One region of the Mesorhizobium sp. 131-3-5 genome, then DNA from elsewhere that is predicted to be linked to it. Evidence: predicted binding sites of a transcription regulator. Region 1 holds the regulator's gene; each other region holds the start of a gene.
The links. The regulator LexA, encoded in region 1, represses DNA repair genes until DNA is damaged. The targets are predictions, from matches to a motif close to TGTTCNNNNTGTGTTCNG.

Region 1 (3,719 bases):
CAGCTTCTTGGTGAAGGCCATCACCGCGGCGACATCCTGCAGATCGCTGGCGCCGGTCATGCCTTCGTCTCCGGCGTCCCACGACGGCACCAGCTTGGCCGCCACCGGATCGGTGACAGCGGCAAAGACGATCGGAATGCCGGAACCGGCGAGCGCCTTCTTGGCGATCTGCGATACCGGCGTGGTGATGGTGTAGATCAGCTTGGGCTGCTCCGCCTGCAGCTTGGCAATCATCTGCGGCACCAGCGATGCATCGAAGTTGGTATGGCTTTCGGTGTAGACGACGTCCTTGCCCTCGACAAAACCGTTGTCCGTCAATGCCTTCTTGAAGCCGGCTATGGCGGCATTGAGCTGCGGATGCTCGCCGAAATTAGCGATGCCGATGCGTATCTGATCGGCCGCGGCGCTGCCTGCGCTGACCATTAATGCGCCTGCCAGGGCCAATCCCGACAGCCAAGCGGACTTCGACTTCAACATCATTTCCTCCCAGATTTGATCAGCGCCGCCCACAGGACGGCAACTGCGGCGATCATGGTCAGTCGCCCGCCGTGTGTCAAACATTATATATAATTCTTGCCATACCTCCGCTTCATATATAATTTTCGCAAGCCGATGACGGACGGATGGCGATGCAGGATCAGAACAATTCCACGAAGACCGAGGCGGCCTATCAGCTGCTGCGGCGCGATATCCTGACCACCCGCCTCATGCCGGGCGCGCCGCTCAAGCTGAGCGCGCTGCGCAGCACATACGGCGTCGGCTGGACGCCGCTGCGTGAAGCCTTGTCCCGACTTGAAGCCGAGCGCCTGGTCACCGCCATCAGCAATCGCGGCTTTGCCGTCGCTCCCGTGTCGCGCGCCGAGCTCGAGGACCTGGCGCGCGCAAGGATGGTTGTCGAAATGCCGCTGTTCCTGGAATCGATCGCGAACGGCGGCAGGGAATGGGAGGACGCGGTCGTCACCGCTCATTACCGGCTCTCCCGCTGCAAGACCGCGGTCGAAGACCCTTCCGATGCGGCCGTCGACAAATGGGACGAGAGCCACGAGGCCTTCCATGCGGCGTTGCTGAGCGCGGCGACGTCGAACTGGCTGTTGCGCTTTCGCTCGACGATCGCCGATCAGCTGTGTCGGCATCATCGGTTTCTCGGCCTGGCGCCGACATTGCGGGCGGCGGCCGGCCTCAAGGACGGCTATGGCGAGGCTATGGACGCGCTGCGCGAAGCGATCGCCATCGAGCATCACACCGCAATCATGGAAGCGGCGCTCGATCGCGACGTCGAGCGGGCAAAGGCGCTGATGACGGCGCATATCGGCTACACGCTGCATGTCTATGTCCACAGCGAAGACAACGGCGCCAACACCTACACCGCGCGCGCCGGCAGCCTGAAAGCGGTTTCCGGATGACGTCGCCGCGGCGTCCAGATCCACGCGGCCGTGGCCGGCCTGAACCCGCGACCGTTGGCATTTTGATTTCGTTTCGTTCCGCCGGAAATGGATCGATACACCGTACAAATCCGCTCTGTGGACGCCTCTCAAACGCCTGATGCCAAACCGCATCCAGGGGTAGGCCACAGGCCATTAACCAAAATGATTTCAATGAACCTGCGGGGGAGCGGAAGCGGTCGAGCGCGGCCCGCTGCCGGGGCCAAATAATTTCAGACGCGTTAACAAATTCATTAAACTTTAAACAGTTGCGGAACACAACTGGAACAGATAGTGTTTGTTCTGGGTTTGTTTTTCGATTCTGATTCACACCCGTCGTTCAATGCCTTGGGGGCCGCCATGCTGACACGCAAGCAACATGAACTGCTGATGTTCATTCATGAACGGCTCAAGGAAAGCGGCATTCCGCCTTCCTTCGACGAGATGAAGGAAGCGCTCGATCTTGCCTCCAAGTCAGGCATTCATCGCCTGATCACGGCACTGGAGGAACGCGGCTTCATTCGCCGGCTGCCCAACCGGGCGCGGGCGCTGGAAGTGCTGCGGCTGCCGGATTCGATCGCACCCGGCCTCAACGCGGCAAAGAAATTCTCGCCAAGCGTCATCCAGGGCAGCCTCGGCCAGGGTGGTCTTGGCCGCCAGATCAAGCCGGCGGCATCGCGCTTGCCCGCGGCCGGCAATAATGACGATGCGGTTTCCGCCGTGTCGATCCCGGTGATGGGTCGCATCGCCGCTGGTGTGCCGATCGATGCCATCCAGCATCAGACACATTCGATCTCGGTACCGCCGGACATGATCATGGGTGGCGAGCATTATGCACTTGAGGTCAAGGGCGACTCGATGATCGACGCCGGCATCTTCGACGGCGACACGGTCATCATCCGCAACGCCGACACGGCGAGCCCGGGCGAGATCGTCGTGGCGTTGGTCGACGAGGAGGAAGCAACCCTGAAACGGTTCCGCCGCAAGGGCGCCTCGATCGCCCTTGAAGCCGCCAACCCGGCCTACGAGACGCGCATTTTCGGGCCAGACAGGGTCAAGGTGCAAGGCAAGCTTGTCGGGTTGATCCGGCGCTACTGAGCAGGAACGGCCGGCTTTTCGGGTTTTTGATAGGGCGGCAGCCCCCTCGCCTCGCGCGAAAATTTTCGCTGCTCGTGCCAGGGCCGATATGGCCCGTCCACCGCGAAGCTGATGATTGGCGGACCTGTCGCCGATTGGCGGTCGAAGAAGACGGCGGCACTGCCCTTGCGGGCAAGTTGCCGTTTGGTGACGACAACAACCAGCGGATTGTGGCAGGAATCATAGCCGGTTGCGTCATTGACGACGATCAAATCGGCGAAGCCGCAAGCCTTCCAGGTGTCCTTGCGGTCTTCGACATGCGCGATGATCGCCCCTGACGGATGCCGGGCAAGACAGACGCCATCCGTGCAATAAAACGGCGCTCCCGGCGGCAGATTGGCGGCATCGGCAATGTCGAATTGCCAGTCCGCCTTGTCGAACATCTCCGGCACGACGATGGTTTCGGACACCAGCGCGCGTTTCCAATTGTCGACGGTGAACTCGTTCGGGCGAGCCCGGCTGACCGCGAGTTCTCCACCGCCGATCGGCAGCGCCACCAAACGCGCATCTTCGGAAATCAGCACATCCGGGGCGCGCGTATCCGATACTGTCAGCAGGCCGGCAAGCGCGAATGGCACTGCCGCGAGCCGCAGCCAGGTCGTCGCCATCGTCGCGATGATCAGGGCGATGGTCACCAGCAGCACGGATTGCTGCGAAATCAGCCCGACCGCATCGACCGGGGAGCGCTCCGATATCCACGCCGATATGGCGATCATTGCGGTCAGGCCCTTGCCCATCACGTAAAGGAAGGGACCGTCGGCACCAAAGGGCATCGCAAGCGAACTGAGAACAGCGAAAGGCATGACAATCAGTGACACGATCGGCATGACGGCCAGATTGGCGAACAGGCTGAGCGGCGACACACGCTGGAAATGCCAGATGGCAAACAGCGCCGTGGCGCAGCCGGCGATGATGGATGTCATCGCCAACCCACCCGTCGCCAGCAGGAATTTTCGCGTGAGAAAACCCGGCAGGGATCGCTTTGGCGGTGGCGGTCTTGCCTTTCCCGCATGGTGATCCGCCCAGCCGGCATAAGCCCCGACCAGCGCCGCGGTCGCGGCGAACGACATCTGGAAGCTTGGGCCGACTACCTCATGCGGCGACACCACAATGACGGCGATCGCCGAGATCGCAAGATTGCGCATGGTCAGCGCCGCGCGA
Region 2 (3,719 bases), 3.0 Mb from region 1:
GCCCAAGACAGGCAATTCTGTGCTAGCTTCGCTCACCTCAGACGGGCGGATAATAGCGATGTTGGAAACGGACAAGCTGTTTGCCGGCTCGATCCCGGAAAACTACGACCGCTATATGGTGCCGTTGATTTTCGAGCCGTTCGCCGCGGACCTTGCACGGCGGGCAGCGTCCTTCTCGCCCAAAGCCGTGCTGGAAGTCGCCGCGGGCACCGGGGTCGTCACCCGTGCCTTGGCGCCGAAACTGTCCCCTGACGCAAGCTATGTCGTGACCGACCTGAACCAGCCGATGCTCGACTACGCCGCTTCGCTACAGGCTCCCGACAGTCGCATCAAATGGCGCCAGGCCGATGCCATGGCGCTGCCGTTTGAAGACGCGGCCTTCGATCTGGTTTGTTGTCAGTTCGGCGCGATGTTCTTTCCCACCCGTCCATCCGCCTACCGCGAGGCCAGGCGGGTGCTGAAGCCCGGCGGACATTTCCTGTTCAACGTATGGGACCGCATCGAGGAGAATGTCTTTGCCGATGATGTGACCAATGCGCTGGCCAGGCTTTTTCCGAACGATCCGCCGCGCTTTCTGGCCCGCACGCCGCATGGCTACCACGATACGGCGCTGATCCGCGGAGACCTTGAGGAGGCCGGCTTCTCCGATGTGGCGATCGAGACGAGAGCCGAACAGAGCCGTGCGCCCTCACCGCGCATTCCGGCCGTTGCCTATTGCCAGGGAACGGTGCTTCGCACCGAAATCGAGGCCAGGGATCCCGGGAAACTGGACGCTGCAACGGATTATGCCGCATCCGCGATTGCGGCCAGGCATGGCAGCGGTGCGGTTGCCGCCAAAATTCAGGCACACGTCATCGTGGCGGTGGCCTAAGCCGGGATTGCCGGCTAGTCGTCGCCTTCGACGACCCGCAGCCTGAGCTGCCCGGTCTTTGAATCGGCAACGCGCGGGCCGGGCTCGATTTTCGCCGCAGGCGCCCGTGACGGCGTCTCCGGGCCGGCATCGCCATCGGCCTGCGCGCCGAACTCCAGCGCCTCGATCTTCTGGCCGCGCTTGGTCACCTTCGACGTCGAGACGAGGATGTCGTCGATGTCCTTGGCCGACTGGCCGAAATGCACCTGCAGCTTGCGCACACGTTCGTCGACGCGCGCGACATCCTCCATCAGCCGGATGACCTCGCCCTGGATCAGATGCGCCTGTTCGCGCATGCGGGCGTCCTTGAGGATCGCCTGGATGACCTGGATCGACAGCATCAGCAGCGACGGCGAGACGATGACGACGCGGGCGCGGTGCGCCTTGTGGACGATCGCCTCGAAATTCTCATGGATCTCGGCGAAGACCGATTCCGACGGCACGAACATGAAAGCTGTATCCTGCGTCTCGCCCTGGATCAGGTATTTTTCCGAGATGTCGCGGACATGGATTTCGATGTCGCGGCGGAAGGCCTGGGACGCGACCTTCTGCAGGTCCGCACCGTCGGCGGCGCGGATGGCGTTCCAGGCTTCCAGCGGAAATTTGGCGTCGATGGCAAGTGACGGCGCGCCGTTCGGCATCTTCACCAGGCAATCGGGCCGGCTGCCATTCGACAGCGTCGCTTGGAATTCATAGGCGCCATGCGGCAGGCCGTCGGCGACGATCGCCTCCATGCGCGACTGACCGAAGGCACCGCGCGTCTGTTTGTTGGAGAGGATGGCCTGCAGCTGCACGACCTGGCCGGCGAGCGACTGGATGTTGCCTTGCGCGGTGTCGATGATCGCCAGCCGCTCCTGCAGTTTCGCCAGGCTCTCATGGGTGGATTTGGTCTGCTCGGTCATGGTCTGGCCGATGCGGCCGGTCATGGCGTCGAGGCGCTGGCCGATTGACTGCGTCAGCTCCGCCTGGCGCGCGCCGAACACTTCGGCAATGGCGCCCATGCGGCCCTGCATCTCGGCCTGGCTTTGCAAGATGCCGGCCATCCGCGCCTCGGCGTCGCGGGCATGGTCGGCGGCTTCCGCCGCAGCGACGGCGCGCGCCTTGGCCGACCGCCACAGCGCGATGACCAGCGCCACGAACAGGCCGAGAAACAACAAGGCGCCGAAGGCCAAGGCGTGGCCCAGCGTGATTGTCGACGCGCCAAGCCGTGCGACAGGCTCGGAAAGGATGGTGCTCAGATCATTCATGTGGACAGCATAGCCGATTCGTGGGGCCGGCACAGATCAAAACGTGAACGAGGCTCAGGTCCACCGGTTGACGCTTTTCGCTGGACGTCTTACGTGGGACGCCATGCCGATCAAGCAGCTCATCATCCTTCCCGATCCCATCCTGCGCCAGGTTTCCAAGCCGGTGGAGCGCATCGACGCGCCTTTGCGCAAATTGGCCGACGACATGCTGGCGACCATGTATGACGCGCCCGGTATCGGCCTGGCGGCAATCCAAATCGGCGAGCCGCTGCGCATGCTGGTGATCGACCTCGCCAAGGAAGACGAAACGCCGGCGCCGCACGTCTTCATCAACCCGGAGATCCTGGAAACCGCTGAGGCGCGCTCGGTCTACGAGGAAGGCTGCCTGTCGATCCCGGACTATTATGCCGAGGTCGAACGCCCGGCTTCGGTGCGGGTGAAATATCTCGACCGCGACGGCAAGCTGCAGGAGATGGAGGCCGAGGGGCTGATGGCGACCTGCCTGCAGCACGAGATCGACCATCTCAACGGCGTGCTGTTCATCGACCACATCTCGAAGCTGAAGCGCGACATGGTGGTGAAGAAATTCAAGAAGCTCGCCAAGGACAAGGCGCCGGGCAAGCTGGTGGGATAGGGGAAAGAATGCCCCTTCGCGTCATCTTCATGGGCACGCCGGAGTTTTCGGTGCCGACGTTGCGCGCGATCGCCGAGGCCGGACATGAGGTATCGGCCGTCTACACCCAGCCGCCACGCGCGGCCGGCCGGCGCGGGCTGGAGCTGACGCCGTCGCCGGTACAGCGCGAGGCCGAGCGTCTGGGCATCGCGGTGCGGACGCCGGCCTCCCTCAAGGGCGAGGCCGAGCAGGCTGCTTTCAGCGCCCTGCGGGCCGATATCGCCGTGGTCGTGGCCTATGGTTTGCTGCTGCCTAAGGCAATTCTCGACGCGCCCCGGCTTGGCTGCATCAACGGCCATGCATCGCTTTTGCCGCGCTGGCGCGGCGCCGCCCCCATCCAGCGCGCCATCATGGCGGGTGACCTGGAAAGCGGCATGATGGTGATGCGCATGGAAGAGGGTCTCGACACCGGTCCGGTGGGATTGCTTGAAAAATGCGCCATCGACCCCGATATGACAGCCGGCGATCTGCATGATCGGTTGATGAGCGTTGGTGCTGCCCTGATGGTGGAAGCGCTGGCGCGGCTGGAAGGGAACATCCTGACATTTACCGCGCAAGCGGCGGAAGGGGTGACTTACGCCAGAAAAATCGATAAATCCGAGACGCGGGTGGATTGGACGCGGCCCGCGGCCGAGGTCCATAACCATCTTCGTGGCCTGTCGCCCTTTCCCGGCGCTTGGTCCGAAATTGACATTGGCGGCCGCGTGGAACGGCTGAAACTGCTTCGCTCGACACTATCCGAAGGCCTGTCGCTTTCGGAAGGTTCGGGCGAGTCGGGAGGAATTCTCGATGACCGGCTGACGGTCGCCTGCGGGGCAGGCGCGATCAGGCTGGTCGAAGTTCAACGTGCGGGCGGAAAGCCCGCCGCCGCGTCGGAGTTCCTGCGCGG
Region 3 (3,719 bases), 100 kb from region 1:
CGGTTCTTTTTCGCCTCACGCCGGACCCCGGGGGTGGCCACTTCAAGCGCGCCCGACAGATATTTGCCGGTGATCGAATTGGGGTTGGCCATCACCTGCTGCGGCGTGCCCTGGGCGATGATCTCGCCGCCATGGATGCCAGCGGCCGGCCCCATGTCGACGACATAGTCGGCATGCAGGATGGCATCCTCGTCATGTTCGACGACGATGACGGTGTTGCCGATGTCGCGAAGGTGCTTGAGCGTATCGAGGAGGCGCGTGTTGTCGCGCTGATGCAGGCCGATCGACGGCTCGTCCAGCACGTAAAGCACGCCGGTCAGGCCCGAGCCGATCTGCGACGCCAGGCGGATGCGCTGGCTCTCGCCGCCCGACAGCGTGCCCGAATTGCGCGACAATGTCAGATAGTCGAGCCCGACATCGTTGAGAAAGCGCAGGCGCTCGCGGATTTCCTTCAGCACGCGCACCGCGATCTCGTTCTGCTTATCGTTGAGCTGCGCAGGCAGATCGGTGAACCATTTGTCGGCATTGCGGATCGACTGTTCCGTGACTTCGCCGATGTGCTTGCCGCCGATCTTCACCGCCAGCGCTTCCGGTTTCAGCCGATAGCCTTTGCAGACGGGGCAGGGCGTCGCCGACATGAAGCGCTCGATCTCCTCGCGCATCCAGGCGGATTCGGTTTCCTTCCAGCGCCGTTCGAGATTGGGGATGACGCCTTCGAAAGTCTTGGTCGTCTTGTAGGAGCGCAGGCCGTCATCATACTGGAAGGTGACTTCGCGCTCGCCGGTGCCGCGCAGGATCGCGTCCTGTGCCTCGGCGCTCAAATCCTTGAACTTGTCGCCGAGCTTGAAGTTGTAGGCCTTGCCCAAGGCTTCGAGCGTCTGCACGTAGTAGGGCGAGGTCGATTTCGCCCATGGGCTGACGGCGCCGTCGCGCAGCGACACGTTCTCGTCGGGCACGACGAGGTTGGGGTCGATGGCGCGCTGGCTGCCGAGACCGTCGCAGGTCGGGCAGGCGCCGAACGGGTTGTTGAACGAGAACAGCCGCGGCTCGATCTCGGGAATGGTGAAGCCGGACACCGGACAGGCGAATTTTTCCGAGAACAGGATGCGCTCATGCGTCTCGTTCTTCGACTTGTTGACCGAATCCTCGCCGGTCTGGCTGGAATCGAGCGGTTTATCGGCGAACTCGGCTACCGCCAACCCCTCGGCGAGCTTCAGTGCCGTCTCGATGGAATCGGCAAGGCGCGTGGCCAGATCGCCGCGCACGACGATGCGGTCGACGACGACGTCGATGTCGTGCTTGTATTTTTTATCGAGCGCCGGAACATCCGCGATCTCATAGAAGACTCCGTCGACCTTGACGCGCTGAAAACCCTTTTTCTGCAGTTCCAGCAGTTCCTTGCGATACTCGCCCTTGCGGCCGCGCACGATCGGCGCCAGCAGGAACAGGCGCGTGCCTTCCTCCAGCGCCAGCACGCGGTCAACCATCTGGCTGACCGTCTGGCTCTCGATCGGCAGGCCGGTGGCCGGCGAATAGGGCACCCCGACACGCGCGAACAGCAGGCGCATATAATCGTAGATCTCGGTGACGGTGCCGACCGTCGAGCGCGGGTTCTTCGACGTGGTCTTCTGCTCGATCGAGATGGCAGGCGACAGGCCGTCGATCTGGTCTACGTCGGGCTTCTGCATCATTTCGAGGAATTGCCGGGCATAGGCCGACAGGCTCTCGACATAGCGGCGCTGGCCTTCGGCGTAGATGGTGTCGAAGGCCAGCGACGACTTGCCGGAGCCCGATAGGCCGGTCATGACGATCAGGCTGTCACGCGGCAAATCGAGATCGACATTCTTCAGATTGTGTTCGCGCGCCCCGCGAATGGAAAGGAATTTATGGTCGGCCATCGCCGGTCGCCGCCTCAGATCTGGAATTCGTGGGATTGGCGGGATTGTCCCGGCCATCCCCTATGTAGGTGTTTTTGCCGCCACGTCGAGAGACGCCACAATTCCCGACAGAAGTCGTTTAACCGCCTTTCACGCGAAGGGGCAAGCAGAAAGAACAAAGGCCGAACACGCTCCTGACAAAGCTGTGCAGAAACCTGACCTGTACGTAACCTCCCGGCGATCACAATTTTCCGTAACCGGCTATTGAAGGTTGACGTGGCCGGCTCAGGGGAGCAGTCTCCTGAGGTCAGCGAAGCCGGCCGTCTTTCGATGGCCTCGCCGCCCCAAGGCGGCCTGCGAGACGCCGCAGGTATTTGCGATTTGCGCTTCGCTACGACAATGTCGCAACGGACACAGGAGCGGAGCATGACGCCACCGGATAGTCCCCAAGGGCTCCACGCCTCGTTGGAGCCGCGGCAGGCATAAGTGCCAGGGTTTAGCGTTTGCGCCACCCGACAAACCGTGACTTGCCGTATTCCCCAAAAATCAGAGACTGCTAGTCGGATCGTCGGCTGACGCCGCGTAGCATCCGAAATCAAACGCCGGCAGTACACTCCCGGCAAAATATGGATTTGAGATCCAGAAAAGCCCCGTCCGTTTGCCTAAGGCACGGCGGGGCTGTTCGTTTGAGGAAATGGCTGAACTGGCCCAGCGGAGGGGCTGCTCACCTTGGGGGCTTAAACCCGCCCGTGGCCATATCGACCGTGATGGTGCCGGAAATCCTGACATCGGTATCGCCGATCTTGAACGTGCCGTTGCCGTTGCTGGGGAACGCATCGTCGGGTTCCGGCTGGGGAGCCGGCTTGGCGATGCGATAATCACCGTTCACGCCGGGCAGGGCGCCTTTCTGTGCCTGGGAGGTATTGTCCGCGGCAAAAGCCCCGCCGGACGTCGCGGCGGTGATCGCAATGGCTGTCATGAGTCTGTTCAGGCGGTAGCGCATGGCATGACTATAGTGCGGCGCTCATTGCGAAACCAGACCAGCGGCGGCGAAATGGATGCGACGCCGTCAGCCTTCAATGTGATGATCAGGCTTCAAGGTCTTCAAATTTCTATATTAGTCTGACACAGGGCGTGCTGGCTGGCCTGGTTGCCAGTTGCTAAAATCCATGTAGCAGCGAATGGATATACCTTCGATTCGCACGTCGCCGCCACGCGCCAGACATCCATACCCTCCGGGAACATTAACTAGCAAGAAAAATGCCATGCATATTCCTGCTATAGCTAATATAGCGCGTAATGCTCGTTTGTTTGGATCGTTAGGCTTTGGCATTTATGCCCCTGTTGATAATTCAACGGATTCAATAGCGCCGAATTCATTGATAGGTGATAAAAACTATTTTCTGCATTTAGTGCATCTGCATTTAATTGATGACCAAAATCAGCCTCATGCCGCCTTTTTGCGGGTGTCGAAGACATGGTCGACAATGCCCCATGCCTGGGCCTCGCGAGCGGTCATGAAATGGTCGCGGTCGAGCGTGCGTTCGACCTCCTCATAGCTGCGGCCGCAATGCTGCGCGTAGAGTTCGGCCATGCGCTGTTTGGTCTTGCCGATCCGCTCGGCATGGCGCTGGATGTCGGAAGCCTGGCCCTGGAAGCCACCCAACGGCTGATGCAGCAGAACGGTGGCGTTCGGCAGCGCGACGCGGCGCCCCGGCGTGCCCGCCATCAGCAGGAACGAGCCCATCGAGGCGGCGAACCCCATGCACACGGTCGATACCGGGCAACTGACGTACTGCATCGTGTCGTAGATGGCGAAACCGCTGGTCACCACGCCGCCCG
Region 4 (3,719 bases), 3.3 Mb from region 1:
ACATCCTCGAAGTCGGCGACGTGCTCGACGACAATTTTGCCCCCGACAGCGTGAAACTCTGGGCGATGATCGAGACGCCCAAGGCGCTGCTCAACATCGGCGCCATTGCCGAACTGGGCCGCGATCCGGCCTCACGGCTCAATTGTTTCGTGGCCGGAACGAATGATCTCGCCAAGGAAACCGGTGTGCTGGTGACGGCGGACCGGCGCTACCTCGTGCCATGGCTGATGCAGATGGTGCTGGCCGCGCGCGCCGGCGGTCTCGACATGCTCGACGGCGTTGCCAATGATTTTCGCGACCTCGACGCCTTTGCCCGTGAGTGTGCGGAGGCGGCGGCCATGGGCTTCGACGGCAAGACGCTGATCCATCCGGCCCAGATCGACGCCGCGAACCGCGCCTTCGCGCCCTCGCCGCAGGCGGTCGCCGAGGCACGCGCGGTGAAGGATGCCTTTTCACGTGCCGAGAATACTGGCAAAGGCGTGATCGCGCTGAACGGCAAGATGGTCGAGCGGCTGCATCTGGCACAGGCCGAAAAACTGCTGGCGAAGGCGGCCGCCATCGGCGCATGATATAGCCCCATGCTCGCGGGCTATGGCACTTACGACAGGACTTGAGACATGAAACTCTACCGCTTTCTCACCGGCCCGGACGACGCCAGCTTCTGCCACAAGGTGACGGCGGCGCTGAACAAGGGCTGGCACCTGTTCGGCTCGCCGACCTACGCCTACGACAAGAAGGCCAAGACCATGCGCTGCGGCCAGGCCGTGGTGAAGGACGTCGACGGCCAGGAATATGGGCCGGACACCAAGCTCAGCGACTGGTAGATTTTGCAAAGCGCCGACGCAGGCTGTGTCGAGATTCAGGTCAGGCCGAGTCGAAAATGGTGGTGCCCGAGAACCGGAGCGGAGCGTACTTTTGGTACGTGAGCACCGGAAGCGCAGGGGACCGCAATTTGCAGGCCGGCATCACCTGAATATCGACACAGCCTACTCGGCTGCCTCTTCGATCTTCTCCATATCATCGTCCGACAGGCCGAAATGGTGGCCGATCTCGTGGATCAGCACATGGGTGACGATGTCGCCCAGCGTCTCCTCGTTCTCGGCCCAATAGTCGAGCATGGCGCGGCGGTAGAGCGTGATGCGGTTCGGGCCTTCGCCGGTCTGCGGGTTCCAGCGCTCGGCGATGCCGCGGCCCTCGAACAGGCCGAGCAGGTCGAACGGCGTCTCCAGCGACAGGTCGTCCATGATCTCGTCGGTCGGGAACTCGGCGATCTGGATGACGATCTCGCCGGTCAGCTTGCGAAAATCCTCCGGCAGATGGGCGTACGCCTCCAGCGCCAGGAACTCTATCTCCTCCATCGAGGGCGCGAGTTCGCCATGCCAGGTGCGGGTCTTATAGATGCGGGCCATGCTTTGTCCTTTGATCCGGCATATAGGCTTTCGCACCGGGCGAGGCAAATGAAGTGGCCGCTACGCCCTGTCGTGCAGGGTCTGCAGGAATAAATTCCTTGTGACTCTGCTTGACTCTTCGGGTCGGCTCTGGAATCCTAGAGAACATAACAGGAACAATTGTGAGTGGACACTGACCGTCATGGCGATATCAGCCGTGGCGCGGGAGACTGTTTTTGCCCTGCGCCGCCAGATCGCGAAGATCGAGGGAACGCTGCCCGAGCGCCTGCAGGCGCCGGCTGGCGCGCCGCTTGATGCCGACGCCAGCCCCGATCTCACGATCGTCCGGCGCGGTCTTGCCGCTGCCTTGCCGGATGCCTTCCTGCCTGTCGGCGTCGACCCCCTCGATGCCGCCCTGAGCGGCGGGCTGCCGAAAGCGGCGCTCAGCGAAATCCATGGCCTGGAAACCCGCGATTCTGGAGCCGTCGCCGGCTTTGCCCTGTCGCTCGCCAGCCTGATCCTCAAGCAGGCGCAAGGGCTGCCGGTGTTGTGGATCGGCACCACGGAAATCTTCCGCGAGGCGGGCTTTCCCTATGCCAGGGGACTGCAGGCCTCCTTCGGCATCGAACCGGAACAATTGCTGTTTTCCGAGGCGCCGAAACTCGTCGATGCGCTGTGGGTCGCCGAGGAAGCGGCGCGGATGACGGCCCTCGCCGCGGTCATCCTGGAAATCCGCGGCAATCCGCAGCGGCTCGACCTGACCGCGACGCGGCGGCTGCATGCGCGGGCGCAAAGTGCCGGCCGCCCCGTATTCCTGCTGCGGCAGGCGGCCGAGCCCGAACCGACGGCGGCGCCCGTCCGCCTCATCGTCTCGCCGGCGCCGGCCGTGCCGCGCGAAACCGTCGCCGGGCCGCTCGCCGGATCGATCGGCCGCCCGGCCTTCACCATCAGCATCGGCAAGAGCCGCACGGCCCTGCCTGGACAATTCACACTGGAGTGGAACCCCGATGAACGCGTATTCGACGAAAGAAGGGGCGAAGAAGGCCGGGCAAAGAATCCTGTCCCTGTGGTTTCCCTATCTGGCGGCCGAAAGGATCCTGCGGCAGCGTCTGGGGCGGTCCTGGCGTTCCCGGCCCCAAGATCATCCGACGCCATCTCATCCGCCACTGGTGATCAGCCACCGCCAGGGCAACGCGCAGCGCATCTCAGCCCTCGACGAGCGGGCTGAGGCACTGCACCTGAAGCGCGACATGGGCATTGCCGACGCGCGTGCCATGCATCCCTCGATCGACATCGTCGAGGCCGATCCGGAGGCAGACCGGCGCCTGCTCGAAGGCCTTGCCGACTGGTGCGACCGCTACACCCCGCTGGTGGCGCTGGACGGGGCGGACGGCCTGTTTCTCGACGTCACCGGCTGCACCCATCTGTTCGGCGGCGAACGCGCCATGCTGGACGACATCCTGTCGCGCTTCCTGCATCAGGGGTTCGATGTCCGCGCCGGCCTTGCCCCGACGCCGGGCGCGGCCTGGGCGGCGGCCCGCTTTTGCGGCGACCGCATCGTCGATGGCGGCGAGGAGGAAGCGCTGCTGGCGCCCTTGCCGCTCGCCGCACTGCGCATCGCGCCGGAAACCCGCGCCAGCCTGGAAAGTGTCGGCCTGCGCACGGCGGGCGCGGTCATGGCCGCCCCGCGCGCGCCGCTTGCCCGCCGCTTCGGCGCCACCTTGCTGCTGCGCCTCGACCAGGCGCTTGGCCGGCTCGACGAAGCGGTGTCGCCGCGCCTTCCCGTGGCGCCGCTTTCGGTCGAGCGGCATCTCGCCGAACCCGTCACCCTCACCGAGGACATCGAACGCCTGGTCGGCCTGCTGGCGACGACCTTGAAGACCGATCTCGAACGCCGCGGCGAGGGCGCCCGGACGCTGGCGCTGCTGCTCTTCCGCGTCGACGGCGCCGTCAGCCGCATCGCCTTGGGCACCTCGCGGCCGATGCGCGATCCCCGGCTGATCCAGAAGCTGTTCCATGAAAGGCTGGCCGCCCTCGAGCAGGACATCGACGCCGGCTACGGCTTCGATCTGGTGCGGCTTTCGGTGCTGGCGGCCGCCGCCTTCGACATGGCGCAGGCCGATCTGACCGGCGAGGTGACCGACGACGGCGCCGACATCGCGCTGTTCGCCGACCGCATCCGCGCCAGGCTCGGCGAGGGCGCCGTGCTGCAGCCGGTCGCGGTTGAAAGCCATCTACCGGAGCGTGCCGTCGCCATCGTCCCCTTCAGCGAAGCGCCGCGCCGGACCACGCCGCCGAAGAGACAGGACAGGGTGCAGGCGCCCAAAACCA

Region 2: JG747_RS03005 (DNA recombination protein RmuC) is a predicted target of LexA. The motif match lies at 2,190-2,207, and genes of this name have one in related genera.
Region 3: uvrA (excinuclease ABC subunit UvrA) is a predicted target of LexA. The motif match lies at 2,049-2,066, and genes of this name have one in related genera.
Region 4: JG747_RS36825 (ImuA family protein) is a predicted target of LexA. The motif match lies at 1,550-1,567, and genes of this name have one in related genera.

Annotation. Positions count from the first base shown of each region.
Region 1 covers NZ_AP023254.1:4,272,259-4,275,977, reverse strand. Annotated here, with positions in the region: gene JG747_RS20795 (ABC transporter substrate-binding protein) at 1-477, opposite strand, end outside; gene JG747_RS20790 (GntR family transcriptional regulator) at 630-1,403, shown strand; gene lexA (transcriptional repressor LexA) at 1,782-2,519, shown strand; gene JG747_RS20780 (ComEC/Rec2 family competence protein) at 2,513-3,719, opposite strand, start outside.
Region 2 covers NZ_AP023254.1:641,878-645,596, forward strand. Annotated here, with positions in the region: gene JG747_RS03000 (class I SAM-dependent methyltransferase) at 59-871, shown strand; gene JG747_RS03005 (DNA recombination protein RmuC) at 886-2,157, opposite strand; gene def (peptide deformylase) at 2,261-2,791, shown strand; gene fmt (methionyl-tRNA formyltransferase) at 2,800-3,719, shown strand, end outside.
Region 3 covers NZ_AP023254.1:4,170,927-4,174,645, forward strand. Annotated here, with positions in the region: gene uvrA (excinuclease ABC subunit UvrA) at 1-1,898, opposite strand, end outside; gene JG747_RS20270 (hypothetical protein) at 2,602-2,856, opposite strand; partial or broken gene JG747_RS20275 (ATP-dependent Clp protease proteolytic subunit) at 3,325-3,719, opposite strand, start outside.
Region 4 covers NZ_AP023254.1:952,661-956,379, reverse strand. Annotated here, with positions in the region: gene JG747_RS04545 (HpcH/HpaI aldolase/citrate lyase family protein) at 1-569, shown strand, start outside; gene JG747_RS04540 (DUF1737 domain-containing protein) at 618-824, shown strand; gene JG747_RS04535 (metallopeptidase family protein) at 987-1,409, opposite strand; gene JG747_RS36825 (ImuA family protein) at 1,591-2,616, shown strand; gene JG747_RS04530 (DUF6504 family protein) at 2,558-3,719, shown strand, end outside.